DNA from 2 places in the Ligilactobacillus sp. RTP31139st1_D10_RTP31139_211217 genome. Region 1 is predicted to be linked to the other one. Evidence: predicted binding sites of a transcription regulator. Region 1 holds the regulator's gene; the other holds the start of a gene.
What was found. The regulator HrcA, encoded in region 1, represses chaperone genes, less so after heat shock. The targets are predictions, from matches to a motif close to TTAGCACTCNNNNNNNNNGAGTGCTAA.
Positions count from the first base shown of each region.

Region 2: a site for HrcA is predicted at 3,445-3,471, ahead of groES (co-chaperone GroES). Genes of this name have one in related genera too.

Region 1 is NZ_JBCOAR010000001.1:178,542-183,049, forward strand. It holds gene dnaK (molecular chaperone DnaK) at 1-1,602, opposite strand, end outside; gene grpE (nucleotide exchange factor GrpE) at 1,626-2,201, opposite strand; gene hrcA (heat-inducible transcriptional repressor HrcA) at 2,231-3,259, opposite strand; gene ribF (riboflavin biosynthesis protein RibF) at 3,348-4,295, opposite strand; gene truB (tRNA pseudouridine(55) synthase TruB) at 4,310-4,508, opposite strand, start outside.
Region 2 is NZ_JBCOAR010000004.1:142,236-146,743, reverse strand. It holds gene kimA (potassium transporter KimA) at 1-1,300, opposite strand, end outside; gene groL (chaperonin GroEL) at 1,475-3,091, opposite strand; gene groES (co-chaperone GroES) at 3,138-3,422, opposite strand; gene ABT996_RS03950 (CPBP family intramembrane glutamic endopeptidase) at 3,631-4,269, shown strand; gene ABT996_RS03945 (redox-sensing transcriptional repressor Rex) at 4,308-4,508, opposite strand, start outside.

The DNA of each region.
Region 1 (4,508 bases):
CTTCACTTCGTCATCAGACACTTTGCCCTTGATCTCTTCTAACGTCTTATCTGTTTGGAAGAGCAATTGATCTACTTCGTTACGTAGATCAACTTCTTCTTTACGCTTCTTGTCAGCTTCTTCGTTTTCCTTAGCTTCCTTGACCATACGATCGATCTCTTCATCGGATAGACCAGATGAACTCTTGATCGTGATCTTTTGTTCTTTGTTAGTGCCGAGATCCTTAGCAGACACATTTACGATACCGTTCTTGTCGATATCAAATGTAACTTGGATTTGAGGAACACCACGTGGAGCTGCTGGAATATCCGTCAATTGGAAACGACCTAAAGTCTTGTTGTCAGCTGCCATTGGACGTTCACCTTGTAAAACGTGAATATCAACGGCTGGTTGGTTATCAGCGGCAGTTGAGAAGACTTGTGACTTAGATGTTGGGATCGTTGTATTGCGATCGATCAATTTTGTAAAGACGCCACCCATTGTTTCGATACCAAGTGATAATGGTGTAACATCAAGTAAAACAACGTCTTTAACATCACCTGTGATGACCCCACCTTGGATAGCTGCCCCTAAAGCAACAGCTTCATCAGGGTTGACAGATTCGTTTGGTGTATGGCCAGTTTCAGCTTTAACAGCTTCTTTAACTGCAGGGATACGTGTTGAACCACCAACTAAGATAACTTCATCGATGTCAGCATTTGTTAAACCAGCATCTTGTAAAGCATTACGTACAGGGATCTTAGTTCTTTCGATCAAGTCATGTGTCAATTCATTGAACTTAGCACGTGTTAAAGTTGTTTCTAAGTGCAATGGACCTGCTTCACCTGCTGTGATAAATGGCAAGGAGATCTGTGCAGAAGTTACACCAGAAAGGTCTTTCTTAGCTTTTTCAGCAGCATCTTTGAGACGTTGCATTGCCATCTTATCAGTTGAAAGATCGATACCATGTTCTTTCTTGAATTCTGCAACTAACCAATCGATGATCTTGTTATCAAAGTCATCCCCACCAAGGTTTGTATCACCGTTTGTGGAAAGTACTTGGAAGACACCATCGCCAAGTTCAAGGATGGAAACGTCAAATGTACCACCACCAAGGTCAAAGACTAAAACTTTTTCATCTTTGTCTTGCTTGTCCAAACCGTAAGCTAAAGCAGCTGCGGTTGGTTCGTTGACGATACGTTCAACTTTCAAACCAGCGATCTTACCAGCATCTTTAGTAGCTTGACGTTGTGAGTCATTGAAGTAAGCTGGAACTGTGATAACAGCTTGAGTAACTTCTTCACCTAAGTAGCTTTCAGCATATTCTTTGATGTATTGCAAGATCATTGCTGAAATTTCTTGTGGTGTGTATTCTTTACCTTCAATATCTACTGTATAACCTGCTTCACCCATGTGACGTTTGATCGAGCTGATCGTATTTGGGTTAGTGATTGCTTGACGTTTAGCCACTTCACCGACTTGAGTTTCACCGTTTTTAAATGAAACAACAGATGGAGTTGTCCGGTTACCTTCTGGATTTGTAATAATTTTTGCTTCTTTACCTTCAAGAACAGCAACTGCTGAGTTAGTTGTCCCAAGGTCAATACCAATGATTTTTGACATTAAAAATTCACCCTTTTACAAAATTATTGTGCGACAACGACCATTGCTGGACGTAAGACGCGATCTTTTAACATATAGCCCTCTTGTAAGACTTGGACGATCGTTTCAGGCGTTTGCCCTTCTTCGACCGGTACTGACTTGACCGCTTGATGTTTCGTCGGATCAAATTCTTCACCTAACGAAGCGATCCTCGTCACGTCATTACTTTGCAAGGCCTTATCGAGATCTCTTGCAACGATCTCGATCCCTTGCTTGAGCTGTTTAGAACCAACATCTTCAACTTCTGTTTGCAAGGCACGTGTCAAGTTATCAACAACTGGTAAAATATCACGTGCTAGATCTTGTCCTTCATAACGAAGAAGTTGTTCTTGTTCTTTTTTTAAACGCTTAGTCATATTCGCCATTTCCGCTTCTGAACGGTAGTAGCGATCTTCTAATTCATCATATTTTTTTTGCAGTTCAGCTAACTGATCAGTCAAAGCTGTGACTTCATCGACAGCTTCTTCTTTCTTTGGATCATCCACTGAATCATTCTTTACTTCAGTTTCATCCGGTGCTGTTTGCTCTGCTGCAGCATTTTTGATCTCTTCTTCTGCCACATCAACACCCCTTTTCTTATAAAATTAATTTAAAACTTTTGATAATAATCGTTTATCCTCTTAGTTAGTTCATCACGGAAAACCGTGATCAGACCAATCATCTTTGAATATGGCATATTTGTTGGACCTAGGATCGCGATCGTCCCCTGTCCATGGTTGCCGTCATCAAAAGTAGCAGAGATCAAGCTATAATTTTGTAGCAAAGTGCTTGGTAGTTCATCACCTAACTTGACGGAGATCCCATCTTTAGATGAGTCCACCAAACTGCCGATCCCTTGAGTATGATCAACTAGAGAATATAGCGACTTTATCTGTTCAAGTGAGGCATCTTTGGAAAAATCCAAAAGATTCATCTTCCCCCCTACATAAACCTGTTCCTTAGCTACACGGTTCAAGATATTACCAAAAACATCAATGAAACCAGCCGGTTGATGTAAGTAACGGTTCAAAAGGGGCAAACATTCATTAAGCCTGACGATCACCTGTCTCAGTGGTAGACCAACGACTTTATCATTGATCAGACGGATAACAGCTTCGAGTTCACTGCCACTTATCCCACTTGGCATCGTAAAAGTCTGACTCTCAACGGTACCGTCACTTGTTACCAAAATCACCATTACCTGTTGATTGCCAAGCTCTACAAGTCTAAAACCTTCTAAGCGTAGATCTTTAGCTTCAGGTTTGAGCGAAATGGCAGTATAACTTGTCAAATCGGATAAGATCTTAGCTGAAGTAGCTAGGATCTCATCGATCTTCTGAAATTCATTTCCAAAAGAGTTGCGAATATCATGCAAAGCATCACGATCAAGCTCGCTAGGTTTCATCAAATTATCGACATAATATCGATACCCCTTAAGTGAAGGGATCCGCCCCGAACTTGAATGCTCCTTTGCAATATATCCTTGCTGTTCGAGAACCGCCATCTCATTGCGAATGGTCGCTGAACTCACATGGACCGGTAATTGTTGTTGTAAAGTCTTCGATCCGATCGGCTGACCCGCTTCTGTATAGTTGCGGATCACGGCTTCAAGGATCAATAACTGTCGCTCACTCAACACTACGATCACCTCTTTTAGCACTTAACACTATGGAGTGCTAAGTCAATTATTAATATACACAACTCTTAGCAATCTGTCAAGCAGAGTGCTAATTTTCATTTTGAACATTGAGTAATGCTTCAGAATGCCGTTTATCATCCTCTAATTGTACGACTAATTCAGCGATACTATTAAATTTCACCATCGGACGCAGATAATTTTTCCAATAGACCGTTACTTTTTTGCCATAGACCATCGCCGAAAAATCAAAGAGATTTACTTCTAATGTCTTAGCTAGATCAGCACCAAAAGTTTCATTATGACCGATCGAAGCCATCCCTTGATATCGTTTGCCATCCAATTCTACTTCAACAGCATAGACTCCCACTGCTGGCAATTGTTTAGCAAGACTCGTTTCGATGTTCAAAGTTGGAAAACCTATCTGGCGCCCGCGTTCAAAACCATGCACCACCGTCCCAGTCGTTTGGTAATCATAGCCTAAATAGTGGGCTGCAAGTCCGACTTTGCCACTCGCCAAAGCTTCCCTAATCCCAGTCGAACCAACTTTTTCATCTTCTTTTAGTAACTCGACAGTCTGGATCTCGAATCTATTTTTAGCATATTTAGGTAGATTTTTCATATTAGCGACCGTATGGGGACCATAAGTGTAATCACTGCCGGCTGTGATCCCTACCGCATTTAACCCCACGACATATTTATCGATAAATTCTTGAGGTTTTAAATAAGCAAGTTTTTCGTCAAATTTGACCACATAAGCAATATCTGCGCCAAATTTTTCAAATAGCGCTAATTTTTCGGTGATCGTCGTCAAATATTGGATCGTTTGTGGATCACGTTGCTGGAAAATAGCGCTGGGATGCCGATCAAAAGTCATCACTGCTAGCTTAGCACCCATTTTTTGAGCTTGCTGTTTAGCTGCTTTGATCACAGCTTGATGTCCGCGATGGACCCCATCAAAAAAGCCTAGTGCTAAGACGATCTTTCCCGGATAGATCTCACTTTTAGCATACGGTTCAGCTAATTCAATAACTTTCATCTCTGTTACCCTCTTTAAGTTAGATCAAGCATTTGTTCTGAACGAAAAACACCTTTTTTATCATCATAATAATAAAGCGCCCGTGCTTTATCGCCATACATCAACAAGATCTTCGTTGTCCTATCTTTAAAAATATTTGCTGGTAAAAAGCCCCCATTTTGGACCTTTTGCCACTGTTGTTCAGTCAAAATGACCTTAGGATAGCTTCGAAAA
Region 2 (4,508 bases), on a different contig from region 1:
GCCAAACATTGTCAAAGTGTAACCAGAATAAAAAGACCACTAAAGCAAAGGAGATCACTGCCCCCAATAGGTTAAAACAAGAATTTAAGATCCAATGTTTGCCCTTGTGGCGTTTCCAATGGATCAACATCCCTGCTTGTGAGAGCGTAAACGGTACGAAGACCCCGACCGCATACAATGGGATCAATAAATTAGTCTGGCCGTTGAAGATAAAGATCAATACGATCGCCCCGATCGCTAATGCAATGATCCCATTAGAATAGCCTAAACGATCGCCTTTATCCATAAACATATGAGGCATAAATTTATCCTTGGCCAAGTTATAGGCTAAGATCGGAAAGGCCGAAAAGCCAGTATTGGCAGCCACCGCCAAGATCATGGCCGTTGACAATTGCAGTAGGTAGTAGAAAATACCGTGACCAAAAACGGCACCTGCGATCTGAGAAAGCACCGTTTGTTTAGGATCAGGTAAAACACCTAGATAATAACTCAAAAAGGTGATCCCACTAAAGAAGACCGCTAAAATCAATGACATGATCGCCAAGGTATTCGCCGCATTGCGCTTTTTAGGCTCTTTAAAATTAGGAACTGCATTACTGATGGCTTCTACCCCAGTCAATGAAGATGAACCCGCTGAAAAAGCTTTTAAAAACAGCAATAACGACATCCCTGGTACCGCATCACCAATATGAGCTGCGGCTGAATATTGGATCTTACCCGTTGCGATATTAAACAAACCCAAAGCGACCATCGAAACGATCATGATCACAAAAAAGTACACTGGGATCGTCAAAAATGAAGCCGATTCACGCATCCCACGTAAATTCAACGTCATAATAAATAAGACGATCACGACCGAGATAAAAACGCTGTGTGCTTGTAAACTTGGGATCGCTGAGGTAATAGCTTCTGTCCCAGATGTAACTGAAACAGCCACAGTCAACATATAATCAACTAAAAGTGATCCACCAGCAACTAAGCCTGCGCTCGTCCCCCAGTTTTTGGTCGCAACTACATAAGCACCGCCCCCAGAAGGATAAGCATTGATGATCTGACGATACGACATCGTGATCGCAAACAATAAGAGTAACACGATCCCAGCAGCTGGTAATGCATACCAGGTCGCAGCAGCCGATAAAATAAATAATGCTGTTGTGATCTGCTCTGTCCCGTATGCCACTGATGACAACGCATCCGAGGAAAGTAAGGCCAAAGCTTTGAATTTAGTCAAAGACTGCCCACTTTCTTCAGCAGTTTTTAGCGGTTGTCCGATCAATAATCTCTTTAAATATCGATACATAAACAGAAAAACCCCTTTTAGCTAGTTAGCCATTTTGATAGCTACTGGCTGATTAGATTTTAAATTCAAAATTCCTAGGTCACTTCAAAGAGTAACAGTTGAATTTTACACCAATCTCACAAAAAAAGCACCCTAAAATTTTAGGATGCTTCAAAAAATTTTGATTTAACTTGCTTACATCATTGGCCCTTGTGGCATTTGAGTAGCTACATCATTGTTTTCTTCTGGCTTATCAGCCACAACTGCTTCAGTTGTCAACAATAACGCTGAGACAGAAGCCGCATTTTGTAGTGCTGAACGAGTTACCTTAGTTGGGTCAACGATACCAGCTTCGATCATATCGACCCATTCATCAGTAGCAGCGTTATAACCGATACCGGCTTTTTGTTCTTTAAGTTTTTCAACGATCACAGAACCTTCTTTACCAGCATTGATCGCGATTTGACGAACTGGTTCTTCAAGCGCACGTTTAACGATGTTGATACCTGTTTGTACATCGCCAGCTTCACTCAAAGCAGCGACATCATCGATCGCATCGATCAAAGCTGTACCACCACCAGGAACAAAGCCTTCTTCGACCGCTGCACGTGTAGCATTCAAAGCGTCTTCGATCCGGTATTTGCGTTCTTTTAATTCAGTTTCAGTAGCAGCCCCGACTTTGATAACGGCTACCCCACCAGCTAATTTAGCCAAACGTTCTTGGAGTTTTTCTTTATCAAATTCAGAAGTCGTTTCAGCGATCTGTTTTTTGAGTTGTTCAACACGTTCAGCGATCTGTGCTTTATCGCCAGCGCCTTCGACGATCGTTGTGTTTTCTTTTGTAACTGTTACACGACCAGCTGTCCCTAATTGATCTAAGGTCGTGTCCTTCAATTGGAGACCAAGATCATCTGTGATCACAGTTGCACCAGTTAAAACAGCGATATCTTGTAACATTTCTTTACGACGATCACCAAAACCTGGAGCTTTAACAGCTACCACGTTGAATGTCCCACGGATCTTGTTCAAAACAAGTGTTGGCAAGGCTTCACCATCAACATCGTCAGCAATGATCAACAATGGACGACCTTGTTCAACGATGGATTGTAACAATGGCAAAACTTCTTGGATGTTAGAGATCTTCTTATCAGTTACCAAAATGTATGGATTTTCAAGATCTGCTTCCATCTTGTCATTGTCAGTTACCATGTATTGAGAAAGGTAACCACGATCAAATTGCATACCTTCAACAACATCTAATGAAGTATCGATCCCTTTAGATTCTTCGATCGTGATCACACCGTCGTTACCGACCTTTTCCATGGCATCAGCTATCAATTTACCAACTTCTTCATTAGCCGAAGAAATAGATGCGATCTGAGCAATATCGCTCTTAGATTCAACTTTATGTGACATCTTGTGCAAAGCATCTACTGCAGCTTTAGTAGCCAACTCGATACCACGACGGATACCTACTGGATTAGCACCAGCAGTCACATTTTTCATTCCTTCGTTAACGATCGATTGTGTCAAAACAGTAGCTGTTGTGGTACCGTCACCCGCAATATCATTGGTCTTTGAAGCTACTTCGGCTACTAGCTTAGCACCCATATTTTCAAAATGATCTTCTAATTCGATTGCCTTAGCGATCGTTACCCCATCATTTGTGATCGTTGGAGTACCGTATGATTGTTCCAAAACAACATTACGTCCCTTAGGACCGATCGTTGATTTTACAGTATCAGCTAACTTATCTACACCAGCAAGCATCTTTGCGCGTGCATCTTCTGAAAACTTGATTTCTTTTGCCATTTCTAATTCACCTCATACGAATTAAGTTCAATGTTTACTTATATATTTATTCCACAACGGCAAGAATATCTTTTTCGTGCATTACTAAATATTCTTGACCTTCAAATTCAACTTGAGCACCGGCGTACTTGTCAAAAACGACAACATCGCCGACTTTAAGTGTCATTTCTAATTTCTTGCCATCATCAAGGATACGTCCCGTACCAACAGCAACAACTTTAGCTGTTTGTGGTTTTTCTTTAGCACCGCCGGCTAAGACGATCCCACCCACAGTTTTTTCTTCTTCTTTTTCGACCTCTAAAATTACGCGATCTCCTAATGGTTTAAGCACGTTATATCCCTCCAAATTCTTTTTAGCACTCTAACAACTTGAGTGCTAATCAATTACAACTATTACTATACTAACTTTACTTTTAAATTGCAAGCATTTTATCACTCGCACCTTAAGAGTGCTAAAATATTTTTGAAATTAGTTTGAATAAATAGCGTTAAAAACATATAATCTAACCATTGAAACTTTATAGTTAGGACCTTTATCGATGAAAAAACAGTTACAGTTAAATTCACTTGTCATCTTAAGTATCTATTGTAGCACAATGACTTTGGCGCCTTTATTATGGGTGATCTTCAAAAATGCTTGGTATTATCCAGCCGTGACCGTTTTGAATCTCATCGGTTGCGGGACGCTGCTCTACTTAGCGCACGAGTTTCCTTTCAAGGATCGTTTTTTGCGCACCCCAAAAAAGCTTGCACTTCGCCAAGAAATCTATTACATTATTTTTGGTACACTAGCGCTCGTTTTGTTGCAATGGCTCAGTTCGTATATCGAGATCAAATTTCTTGGACAGCCTAGTTATTCAGCTAATACCGGTTATCTTTTGACAGTCCTTGCCAAATATCCATATTATTTAGTAAACATCGTCATCTTTGCACCGATCATGGAAGAATTTGTTTTTCGCAAAGTCTTGTTTGCTGATCTTGGCTCTGTGATCGACCCGATCGGTGCGGCACTGGCCTCGAGTCTACTCTTTAGTTTGGCTCATCAAGACGGACATTATTTGACTTATGCCGGGATCGGACTAGTGCTTTGCTTGCTATATGCTAGAACAGGCCGTTTACGCATTCCGATCTTAGCCCATAGTTTAATGAATTTGCTTATTATTTTAAGTGCTTGGTAACAAAAAAGGATGTGTGCACCACACATCCTTTTTCATAGTTATTCAAAGTATTGTAAAAAATAGATCAAAGTCTGCAATTCATTAGTCAGATCAACATTTTGGACGCGAACATCTTTAGGGACCGTGATCCGCAATGGGGTAAAGTTCAAGATCCCCTTGATCCCAGCTGCAACTAATTCATCCGTCACGGCCTGAGCTTTATCAGCTGGAACAGTCAGGATCGCGATCTCTATTTGTTG